Regions from separate parts of the Neobacillus sp. SM06 genome, predicted to be linked through region 1. Evidence: riboswitches for the same ligand, from Rfam matches in the RefSeq annotation. Region 1 holds a riboswitch; the other holds the start of a gene.
What was found. Region 1 has a riboswitch for thiamine pyrophosphate ahead of thiT (energy-coupled thiamine transporter ThiT). Riboswitches for the same ligand answer to the same signal wherever they lie in the genome.
Positions count from the first base shown of each region.

Region 2: linked by a shared signal. The riboswitch ahead of thiW (energy coupling factor transporter S component ThiW) and the one ahead of thiT (energy-coupled thiamine transporter ThiT) in region 1 are both predicted to bind thiamine pyrophosphate.

Region 1 is NZ_JBNWEO010000013.1:543,811-549,147, forward strand. Features, by position in the region: gene ACQYAD_RS07765 (FeoB-associated Cys-rich membrane protein) at 1-26, opposite strand, end outside; gene feoB (ferrous iron transport protein B) at 62-2,065, opposite strand; gene ACQYAD_RS07775 (FeoA family protein) at 2,065-2,289, opposite strand; gene thiT (energy-coupled thiamine transporter ThiT) at 2,454-3,029, opposite strand; TPP riboswitch at 3,345-3,452, opposite strand; gene ACQYAD_RS07785 (histidine kinase N-terminal domain-containing protein) at 3,776-4,927, shown strand; gene ACQYAD_RS07790 (GNAT family N-acetyltransferase) at 5,056-5,337, shown strand, end outside.
Region 2 is NZ_JBNWEO010000009.1:69,492-74,828, reverse strand. Features, by position in the region: gene gatB (Asp-tRNA(Asn)/Glu-tRNA(Gln) amidotransferase subunit GatB) at 1-376, opposite strand, end outside; gene gatA (Asp-tRNA(Asn)/Glu-tRNA(Gln) amidotransferase subunit GatA) at 390-1,847, opposite strand; gene gatC (Asp-tRNA(Asn)/Glu-tRNA(Gln) amidotransferase subunit GatC) at 1,860-2,153, opposite strand; gene thiW (energy coupling factor transporter S component ThiW) at 2,312-2,824, opposite strand; TPP riboswitch at 2,880-2,993, opposite strand; gene ACQYAD_RS02880 (YueI family protein) at 3,032-3,466, opposite strand; gene ACQYAD_RS02875 (hypothetical protein) at 3,554-3,877, opposite strand; gene aceA (isocitrate lyase) at 4,252-5,337, opposite strand, start outside.

The sequences.
Region 1 (5,337 bases):
GCACCGATAACGAAATTGGCTACCATCCATTTCACCTTCTTCCTTTAAGCAGGTAATTGCTTCAAGCAAATCCGAGCAATTTCCCGCCTTGATAGACGAAAAAAGCCAATACATAGGCAACGGTCAGTGCGTAGCCAATTGCAAATGCTGTCCATTTTTTTGAACCCGTTTCCTTCAATATGGAAGCTGTTGTTGCTAAACACGGGATGTATAACAAAATAAAAACCATAAAACTGTATGCGGCAAGCGGTGTATAGTAAGAAGCTAACAACCCTTGAAGGCTCGACGTATTTGGAACAAAATAAATAATGTTCATTGTCGAAATAATTGATTCTTTTGCTAAAAATCCGGTAATCAATGAAGCCGCTGCCTGCCATGTGCCGAAGCCGAGCGGTTTCAAAAGCGGTGCAATACGATTGCTAATTGCGGCTAAATAGCTGTTATTCATCTCAACATTGAAACCGGACGGGCCCACATATGAGAGCAGCCAAATGAACACGGATCCGGCAAAAATAAATGTTCCAGCCTTGCGGATAAACCCTTTCCCTTTATCCCATGTACTGCGCCACAGCGATTGAAATTGCGGCATTCGATATGGAGGAAGTTCAATGACAAACAAGGAAGTTTCCGTTTTTAAAAGAGTGGAAGAAAAGAGTTTCGCCAAAACAAAGGCTACGAAGATCCCGATTACATAAAGACTTAATACAATCGCAGCCTTTTGTCCCGCAAAAAAGGCGCCAACAAACAGTGCATAGACAGGTAGTCTTGCCGAACAGGACATTAACGGTGTTAATAAAATCGTTAAAAGACGCTCTTTTGGGGTTTCGATTGTACGGGCAGCCATAATCCCCGGGACATTACAGCCAAAGCCAATGATCATTGGGATAAACGCTTTGCCATTCAAACCGACCCCTTCCATGATCCGGTCCATTACAAGTGCTACACGCGCCATATAGCCTGAGTCTTCCAACAACGAGATAAAGAAAAACAGAATAAAAATTTGCGGGGCAAAAACAAGCACCCCGCCGACACCGGCTACCAGTCCTTGAATGATCAAGGCATGGATAAATTCAGATGCTTGGACAATCGTTAACATCTTTTCTACTCCAGCGGTTACCGGTCCTGTCAAAAACGCATCAAGTGCATCAGACAGCGGTGTTCCAAGCCAATCAAATGTAAGCATGAACATCAAATACATGAACAGTAAAAAAATCGGCATGCCTAGATAGCGGTTCGTCACAATGGCATCGATCTTTTCGGTTAATGGAATCTTCGCATTTTCTTTCTGAACCGCTTCAGCTAAAATCTTTTCGATTACTTCTTTTCGCTTGTTATAAATAAAATGGGGTATCGACTTCGTATCATTTTTCTGAATGATCCGATTTTCAACACGATCAAAGATGGCATCGAGCTTTTCAGCAGGGGCACTCCGATACAAAAAATTTTTCACGTACTGGTTTCCTTCCAGCCATTGCAATGTCAGCCATCGATAGGAATGGCTTACTTTTTCTCCAATAAGTGTTGCCAACATGGAAACAGCTTCTTCGATTTCCTTCCCATAATAAACTAAATTTTTTTGCTTGGAAGTGGCCGTTTCAGTGGTGATCATCTGAACAAGCTGGTCACAGCCTTTCCCGCTTCTTGCCACTACTGGCACCACCGGGGCACCGATCATTTTCGACAATTTATCAACATCAATGTGAATGCCGCGTTTTTTGGCAACATCCACCATGTTCAAGCCAACAAGCATCGGCCTTTCAAACTCCAGTAATTGAATTGTCAAATGCAAGTTTCTTTCTAATTGTGATGCATCCAAAATATTTAAAAAACGGTCGGCTGCTTCGTTTAAAAAAAAGGAAGTTACAACCCCTTCATCTTTCGAAAGCGGGTTAAGTGTGTAAACACCAGGCAAATCAATCAATTTTCCGCTATTGTTTTTTAAGATACCAACCTTTTTTTCAACCGTTACACCGCTCCAGTTTCCAACATATTCATAAGAACCTGTTAAATGATTAAACAATGATGTTTTCCCCGTATTCGGATTCCCAATTAGAGCGACATCCATTATAACCTCTCCACTTCGATTCGATCTGCCTCTTTGCGGCGAATACCAATGCACTGTCCGCATGATTCAATCATTATCGGGCCGCCAAAAGGCATAATGCATTTCACACAAACTTCAGAACTCTCGGTAAATCCAAGGTCAAGCAACCGCTTTTGAACCAAGCGGCTCACCTGTGATAAGTTAATAATTTTTCCTCTTTCCCCTGTTTTTAACTCTCCAAGCATTTCGATCATCCTTTTGAGAAGGTAATTGAGAATGATTCTCTTTCTAATGTATATTTTATCATTTTTCAACACCAGACAGCGCACCCACATTGTGACAAAAGTTTGAAAAAACATATAAATAATCGAAAAAAAAGAAAAAGCGTCTGCTCTTTGTTTTTTTGATGTTAGATTATTCGCTTTGGTGCGGCATTGATGACAAGAATAACGGTGATGGTGCTGAGTATATAGCTTGGGAGCATGTATGTACCATTGTAGATGAGCGAATACAAGGCGACGGGCTGACCTTTTGGCGCATAGGAGCCAAAAAAGGAAATGCCTGAAATAAAATGCATGACAAAGCGAACAAAACTTCCCCAAAACGCGCCAATCGCTGCGTACATCATCCATTTTCCTTTTTGCTGTTTGTTTACTCCAGCTTTCACTTTTGAAGCAAACATGCCCGCAAGTCCGACTCCCGTAAATGCAAGAAAATAATCAATAAAACCTTGCAAAATCGTATAAATTTGTGAAAACCCTAAAATAAATTGCAAGAGTCCGAGTAAAAATCCCGTTAAAACACCGCCTTTTATTCCCCATCGATACGCCATCAGAAAAATTGGCACCATAGCGATCGATACGGATCCCCCCTGCGGCCAAATCCTTGAAAAAACAAATGCGCTTACCAAGTCAAGGATGTACGCTAACGCAGCAAATACTGCAACCTCGACCAAAAATAATGTATTGCTTTTTACCTGAACCATTTTTCTTTTCCCCCTTTTATTTTCGGGAGCTGAAGCAACGGCAAAAAAATTCAAAAAGCTGTGTTCGTTTAACAGATCCTAAAGAAAGCGAGCCATTGGCGGTTCATGAGGTGTAGTTGCCCGTCGTCACGCTCAAAACGGCACGTCCTGTGCCTTTCGCCTGACTAGGGCATCCCTGCCCGTCGTCACGCTCAAAACGGCACGTCCTGTGCCTTCGCCTGACTAGGGCATCCTGCCCGTCGTGCGTTCAGAATTTATGGATATAAATTTCTGGTTAGCAAAAAACAATGCAGGCGCCAAAATGCCTGCATTGCTTTTTCAAGCAAACCACATTCCTGCGCTGGCGTTACCTAACAGGTTCAAAGGGTCAGAACACAACTGTTCACTCTCAGCCGCTTTGCCGCAGCTCCCCTTGTGGAACGATTCTTTCTTTTTCCAATTCGACTATACTACTTTTTCCATTCAGATACAATGACAAGCACAAAAAAGCAGAGGTCTTAACAGCTTACTAACGACCCATAAGGATTGGATATGTGCTCGTAGAAATTCCTTGCGGGTCTCCTATTTTGAGCAGCATAGAGGCATACAATTTCTTTCTCGTCATTACTGAATCTTCTTTACTCAACGTGCAACAGGATGAAAATTTTTCCACATATGATTTTTGGGATAGGAAAAAGGATTTTTTGTATAATGAGCGAATTATTTGTTTAAGCAAGGTTTGTAACTGCTATAGGGGGAACCATAAAATGCAAACGAGTACAAAAATACATATGGTGCGATTTTTGGAGGAACAAAAATCAATGCTGCTTTCAGATTGGAGCGGAGCCAATATTCTATCAAATGACGATCCTTTTAGAGAAAAAGTTCCGGAGAATGCTGTTGCTTTTTTCAATTTGCTTCTCCATACACTTGAATCAGATGAGCAAGATTATACCGAGCTGATTAGGGAGCTGGCGCTAAAAATAGCCGAGGAACGAGTAAAAGCCAATATCAACATTGGAGAATTTGTCTACAATGTCAACATTGGCCGAACAACCTTTTTCAGGTATTTAAGCAATGCTGAGCTGGCATGGGAAGAAGTTCAGGAATCGATCAATCTGATCAACTCCTTTTTCGATCAATTTCTTTATCACGCTGTTTCCCATTATGCGGAAGCGAAGGACAAAATAATTGAAGAGAAAACACAGTTTATTGATTCGACCCATCAGGATCGTCTCACTCTATTGGGGCAAATGACCTCCAGCTTTATCCATGAGTTTCGCAACCCGCTTACATCGATCCAGGGGTTTATCCAACTTCTGAAGGCCGATTACCCGAATATGCGGTATTTGGACATCATTTCCGGTGAATTGGAGCAATTAAATTTTCGAATTTCGCAATTTTTGCTCCTTTCAAAAAAAGAACTGATTGGCAAGGAGAAAGTCGTTTTTGAATTGAACCAATTGATTGAAGAAGTGTTGAATTTCCTTTATCCTAGCATTTTGGATGGCAAGGTGAAAGTTGTTAAAGAATTATCCGAAGACATTTCGCTGCAAGGCTATGCGGACGAAATCCGCCAAGTATTTATTAACATCATTTTCAATGCAATTGATGTACTCGGGCACCATCGCAAAGAAAACCCGACGATTGAAATACACAGCTACATGGAGGATCACTCCTTCATCACCATCGATGTCACCAATAATGGGCCGATGATCCCGCAAGAATTACAAAACACGATCTTTGAACCTTTTTTTACAACGAAAAAACTTGGAACAGGGCTTGGTTTGTTTGTTTGCAAAGAAATTATCGAAAAGCACAAAGGCAGTTTGTCTTGCCGATCCAATCCGGCGAAAACCACCTTTTCGATTAAACTCCCAATTGCTGGCCCAAAAGCAGAAAATGAACGCCATACATAATAAAAAGCTATTTTTTTACCCGGCCTTAAAGGAAACGGGTTTTTCTTTTTTTCTATTGACAACCATCTTCGCCGGCGCATTTTCCATATATTGAAACAGAACGATTCAACAATTGGGAGTGTAAAAGGATGTTTACTTTAAAAGTGGATCAGGAAATTGAACTAAAACTATTTCAGCTTCAGGATTCCCTAAAACTATACCAGCTTGTCAATGAAAATCGCGAGCATTTGCGCAAATGGCTGCCATGGGTGGATACAATGGATTCCCCTTTTCAATACGAAGCGGTCATTCCCATCTGGCTGCGCCAATTTGCAGAAAATAACGGATTTAATGCAGGCATTCTTTATAATGGCGAACTGGTTGGCTCAATTGGCCTGCATCAAATCGATTGGCATAATTTGCAAACGAGC
Region 2 (5,337 bases), on a different contig from region 1:
CCTCTTCTAGATGAATCCGGGTAATTCCGATCTTTTTCGTATAGCCGTTCACTTCAATTTCAATCCAGCCGTGTTCGCCAATTGGTTTGTCAAATTGCGATATTTGATAAGCTTTTGGGTTATCCGGATAAAAATAATTCTTGCGGTCAAACTTCGTGTGCGTTGCGATCTGGCAGTTTAATGCCATCGCCGCTTTCATCCCATAGTCGACAGCTTTTTTGTTCAAAACCGGCAGGACGCCCGGATAGCCTAAATCGACGACATTTGTATTGGTATTCGGCTCCGCTCCAAATTGATTTGGACTGGAGGAAAAAATTTTTGAAGCTGTTTTTAACTCAACATGGACTTCTAGTCCGATCACTGTTTCAAATTCCATCTTCCTTCACCCCCTATAATACCGGCTTTTGTTTATAGTAGTCTGTTGCTTGTTCAAATGCATGGGCAACACGGTACACGGTCGCCTCATCGAAATGCTTGCCAATGATTTGCAACCCAAGCGGCAGCCCGCCATCAAAACCGCACGGCACCGAAATCGCCGGCACGCCAGCCAAGTTGACTGGAATCGTCAAAATATCGTTTGCATACATGGTCAATGGATCGGCAATTTTTTCGCCAATTTTAAATGCTGGCGTCGGCGTCGTAGGGCCAATGATCACATCGTAGTTTTCAAAAACCGTCTCAAAATCCTGTTTAATCAATGTACGCACTTTTTGCGCTTTTTTATAGTAAGCATCATAATAACCTGAGCTAAGTGCAAATGTTCCGAGCATGATCCGACGCTTGACTTCATCGCCCAAGCCTTCTGCACGTGTGTTTTTATACAAATCGATTAACGTCTCGGCATTCGGTGTCCGGTAGCCGTAGCGCACCCCGTCAAAGCGCGACAGGTTTGCGGATGCCTCGGATGAAGACAGCAAATAATAGGTTGCCAGCGCATATTTCGAGTGTGGCAGCGATACCTCTTCCCACACAGCGCCTTGCTTTTCGAGCACTCGTAACGCTGCTAAAACCGACTGGCGGACGGCATCGGTAACACCTTCGCCAAGGTACTCTTTCGGTACGGCAATTTTCAAACCTTTACAATTACCCGTTAAGGATTCGACAAAATTTGGCACCTCGACATTGGCTGAGGTTGAATCCATTGGATCCACGCCGGAAATTGCTTGTAAAAGATACGCATTATCCTCGACCGTTCTCGTAATCGGACCGATTTGATCTAATGATGACGCAAATGCCACCAAGCCAAAGCGGGAAACCCGGCCATATGTCGGTTTAAGCCCAACAACACCGCAAAAGGCAGCTGGCTGGCGAATCGAACCGCCAGTATCCGATCCTAGTGAAAACAAAACTTCCCCTGCTGCAACCGAAGCGGCTGAACCACCGGAAGAACCGCCTGGCACGGTTTCAAGATTCCATGGATTGCGCGTTTTTTTATAAGCGGAATTTTCATTGGATGAGCCCATCGCAAACTCGTCCATGTTTAATTTGCCAATGGTGATCGTCTCTGCAGACTGCAATTTTTGTACAACTGTTGCATCATAAATCGGCTGAAAATTTTCAAGGATTTTGCTGGCACAAGTTGTCCGGAGGTCTTTTGTGACAATATTATCCTTTAGCCCGATCGGCATGCCGAATAGCAACCCTTTATGCTCGTCCGTTACCAGCTTTTGATCAAAACGGTTTGCAGCAGCCCTTGCCCGCTCTTCATCCAATGTTAAAAATGCCTGTACTTGATCGTCCACTTCACGAATGCGCTTATACGACTCATCAACCAAATCCGTTACGGTTAATTCTTTTTTATGTAAAAATTGATGCAGTTCTGCGACTTTGTTATCAAAAATACTCACCTGTTCTCCTCCTTACTCGCCTAAAATCGCCGGCACTTTGATCTGACCATCCTGGTGCTCCGGCGCATTTTTCAACACTTGTTCACGCGGCAGTCCCGGCTTCGGATTATCTTCACGCAGCACATTTTTCATATCAAGGACATGCGAAGTCGGCTCGACGTTCTCAGTATCGAGTTCATTTAACTGCTCTGCAAAGGTAATAATCGCATCGAGCTGTTTTGTAAATTTTTCTGTCTCTTCTTCAGTGATCGCTAGTCTCGCAAGATTGGCGACATGCTTCACCTGCTCCGCTGATATACGGGTCATTTTTTATTACCTCCGTTCAAATTGCAATCATGGTTTATTTATTGATGATACCAAATATTTCTGTATTCTCGCAATGGCTGTGCCGATTTAAGCAACATTGAAAACGTTGTCAATTTCAGAAAATTTTATTAAAAAAAGCTGATGAATTTCTTCACCAGCTAATTTTTGCTTTGGTTTGCGCTTAACACCCGGATGACGCCTTTATTTTTCATTAATATGGCGAGAAGAATCAGACCAATGGCCGCACCTGCGAGTGAACTGAAGATAAACATCGGAATAAAACCAAAAAGGGTGGCCTGGTTGCCAAGCAGCAAGGTGGCAATTGGAAAGCTGGCCATCGCCCCAAGAATCCCTGTCCCGACGACTTCTCCAAAAAAGGCCAAGTAGAGTTTGTTTGTTTTGCTATACAGAATTGCAGCCAGTACCGCGCCAATCATGCTTCCCGGAAAAGCAAAGACGGAACCGGTGCCCATCATGTTGCGAATCAGCGAGATGCCAAATGCCTCCGCAAGAGCGTAATAAGGTCCAAGAATAACGGCTGATAAAACGTTAATTAAGCTTTGCATCGGGAAAAGCTTTGTAACCCCGAGTGGGATATACAACAAGTTGCTCGTCAGCGTTCCCAAAGCAATCAGCATCGCCGTTACGGTAAGTTTCTGTGTTTTTCGCATAAAAAACCCCTCAATCGCAAGCACTGGGGGATATTACTGAGCAGAAGTTCGCATGAATGGTTTCCATACACTTCCCTACGCTGGTACAAACCAGATCAGGTTTTAAGGGTAAAAGACATTTCGGGTCTTACTCTCAGCCGGCCGCTTTCCGGATCCCCCAGTGCTATCGTATTTTTGCTTTCATTATACTCCATGTTTCAACAAATTTCAGCCTCGTTTAAAAAGTTTTGCCAAAAACGATGGTGACTTTGCTTTGGTTTGTGATGTGGAGTTTGTTTTTCCTAGATAAATTTCCTCTTTGTCAATTGCATGATCCACTGCCAGAACAAGCCCAATCTCGGTGTCATGCTCCTTATTTGTCACAATTGTATAGGAGGCTTTACATTTTTTCGCAATCTTCACGTATTTTGATAAATCGCGATATGGAAGGGTACCGTTTAATAAAAGGTGTGCAGTAGGATTTTCTTTTAATAGCTGGCCAATTTGCGGGTAAACGTCTTGCTCCCTCACCTGGTTTTTCTTCAGAACAGCAAGAACCCGCTCCCTTAACGTTCCGAGAAATTGCCGTCTTTCTTCCGGCTTTATTTCCTTCGTACCGTAAATTCCCTGCTGCAAAACTTCCTCTACTGTCGGTTTTTTCAAAAATATCAACTCCAACGATGTGATTTACCTATTATTATGTATGATTCTATTTTAAAAAAAGTGCTGTCAAAAGGAAATCGAACAGTTTCATGAGAATTCGACGCGTTTGGAGCGGAATTCGACGTCTTTGCGGGCGGATTCGACGCGGTTGAAGCGGAATTCAACGTCTTTGGGGGCGGATTCGACGCGTTTGGAGCGGAATTCGACGTCTTTGCGGGCGGATTCGACGCGTTTGAAGCGGAATTCAACGTCTTTGGGGGCGGATTCGACGCGTTTTAAGTGGAATTCGACGTCTTTGGGGGCGGATTCGACGCGGTTGGAGCGGAATTCAACGTCTTTGGGGGCGGATTCGACGCGTTTTAAGTGGAATTCGACGTCTTTGGGGGCGGATTCGACGCGATTGGAGCGCAATTCGACGTCTTTGGGAGCGGATTCGACGCGGTTGGAGCAGAATTCAACGTCTTTTGGAGCGGATTCGACGCGATTGAAGTGGAATTCGACGTCTTTGGGAGCGCGATTCGACGCGGTTGTGGCGGAATTCGACGCATTTGGGGGCGGATTCGACGCGTTTTAAGTGGAATTCGACGTCTTTGTCGAATAGGCTAAGCTATTCCGCCGTTATTTTGTTTTTTCCGCCTAACTGGTGCGGAATTCCGCCTTCAGTTTGCTTTTTTCCGCCGATGCGGCCCCGAATTCCGCCTTCACGCCAACTAGCCACCATAACATTACCTTTTCCGATGGCTAAAAACCTTCCCCGCACACGAGGGAAGGTTTTGAAAATCGAATTATTTCGCTCCGGTAAATTGGGCTTCTTCGGTCGAACCTTTCAAAGCGGTTGTTGAAGACGTTCCGCCCGTAACAATCATGGAAACCTGGTCAAAGTAGCCTGTTCCAACCTCGCGCTGGTGTCTGGTTGCACTGTAACCGTACTGCTCGCTGGCAAATTCAGCCTGCTGCAGTTCAGAGTATGCCGCCATGCCGCGCTCTTTGTAGTCGCGGGCAAGCTCAAACATGCTGTGGTTCAAGGCATGGAAACCGGCAAGTGTAACAAATTGGAATTTATAACCCATCTTGCCAAGCTCTTTTTGGAAATTGGCAATCGTTTCTTCATCTAATTTCTTTTTCCAGTTGAACGATGGTGAACAGTTATAGGCGAGCAGTTTTTCCGGGAATTTCTCATGAATTGCCTCAGCAAAACGGCGAGCTTCCTCAACATTCGGTTCAGAAGTTTCACACCAGATCAGGTCAGCATATGGAGCATAGGCCAATCCGCGGGCAATCGCCTGTTCAATGCCGGACTTTGTTCGGAAAAATCCTTCAGAAGTCCGCTCGCCAGTAATAAACGGGGCATCATATGGATCAACATCACTTGTAATCAAATCGGCGGCATTCGCGTCCGTCCGGGCAACCAATACAGTCTGCGTACCCATTACATCAGCAGCAAGGCGGGCTGCAATTAAATTACGGACAGCTGTTTGCGTTGGCAGCAACACTTTGCCACCTAAATGACCGCATTTCTTTTCCGAAGAAAGCTGGTCTTCAAAATGGACACCAGAAGCCCCTGCCTCAATCATCGCTTTCATTAATTCAAAAACATTCAACTGTCCCCCAAAGCCTGCTTCCGCATCGGCAACAATCGGAGCAAACCAATCAATCGAATGGTCACCTTCTGAATGGTGGATTTGATCCGCACGCTGCAGTGCCTGGTTGATTCGTTTTACAACATTCGGAACACTATTCGCAGGATACAAGCTTTGATCCGGATACATTTGTCCGGCAAGGTTGGCATCTGCCGCAACCTGCCAGCCGCTTAAATAAATTGCCTTGAGTCCAGCTTTCACCTGTTGGACAGCCTGATTACCCGTGAGCGC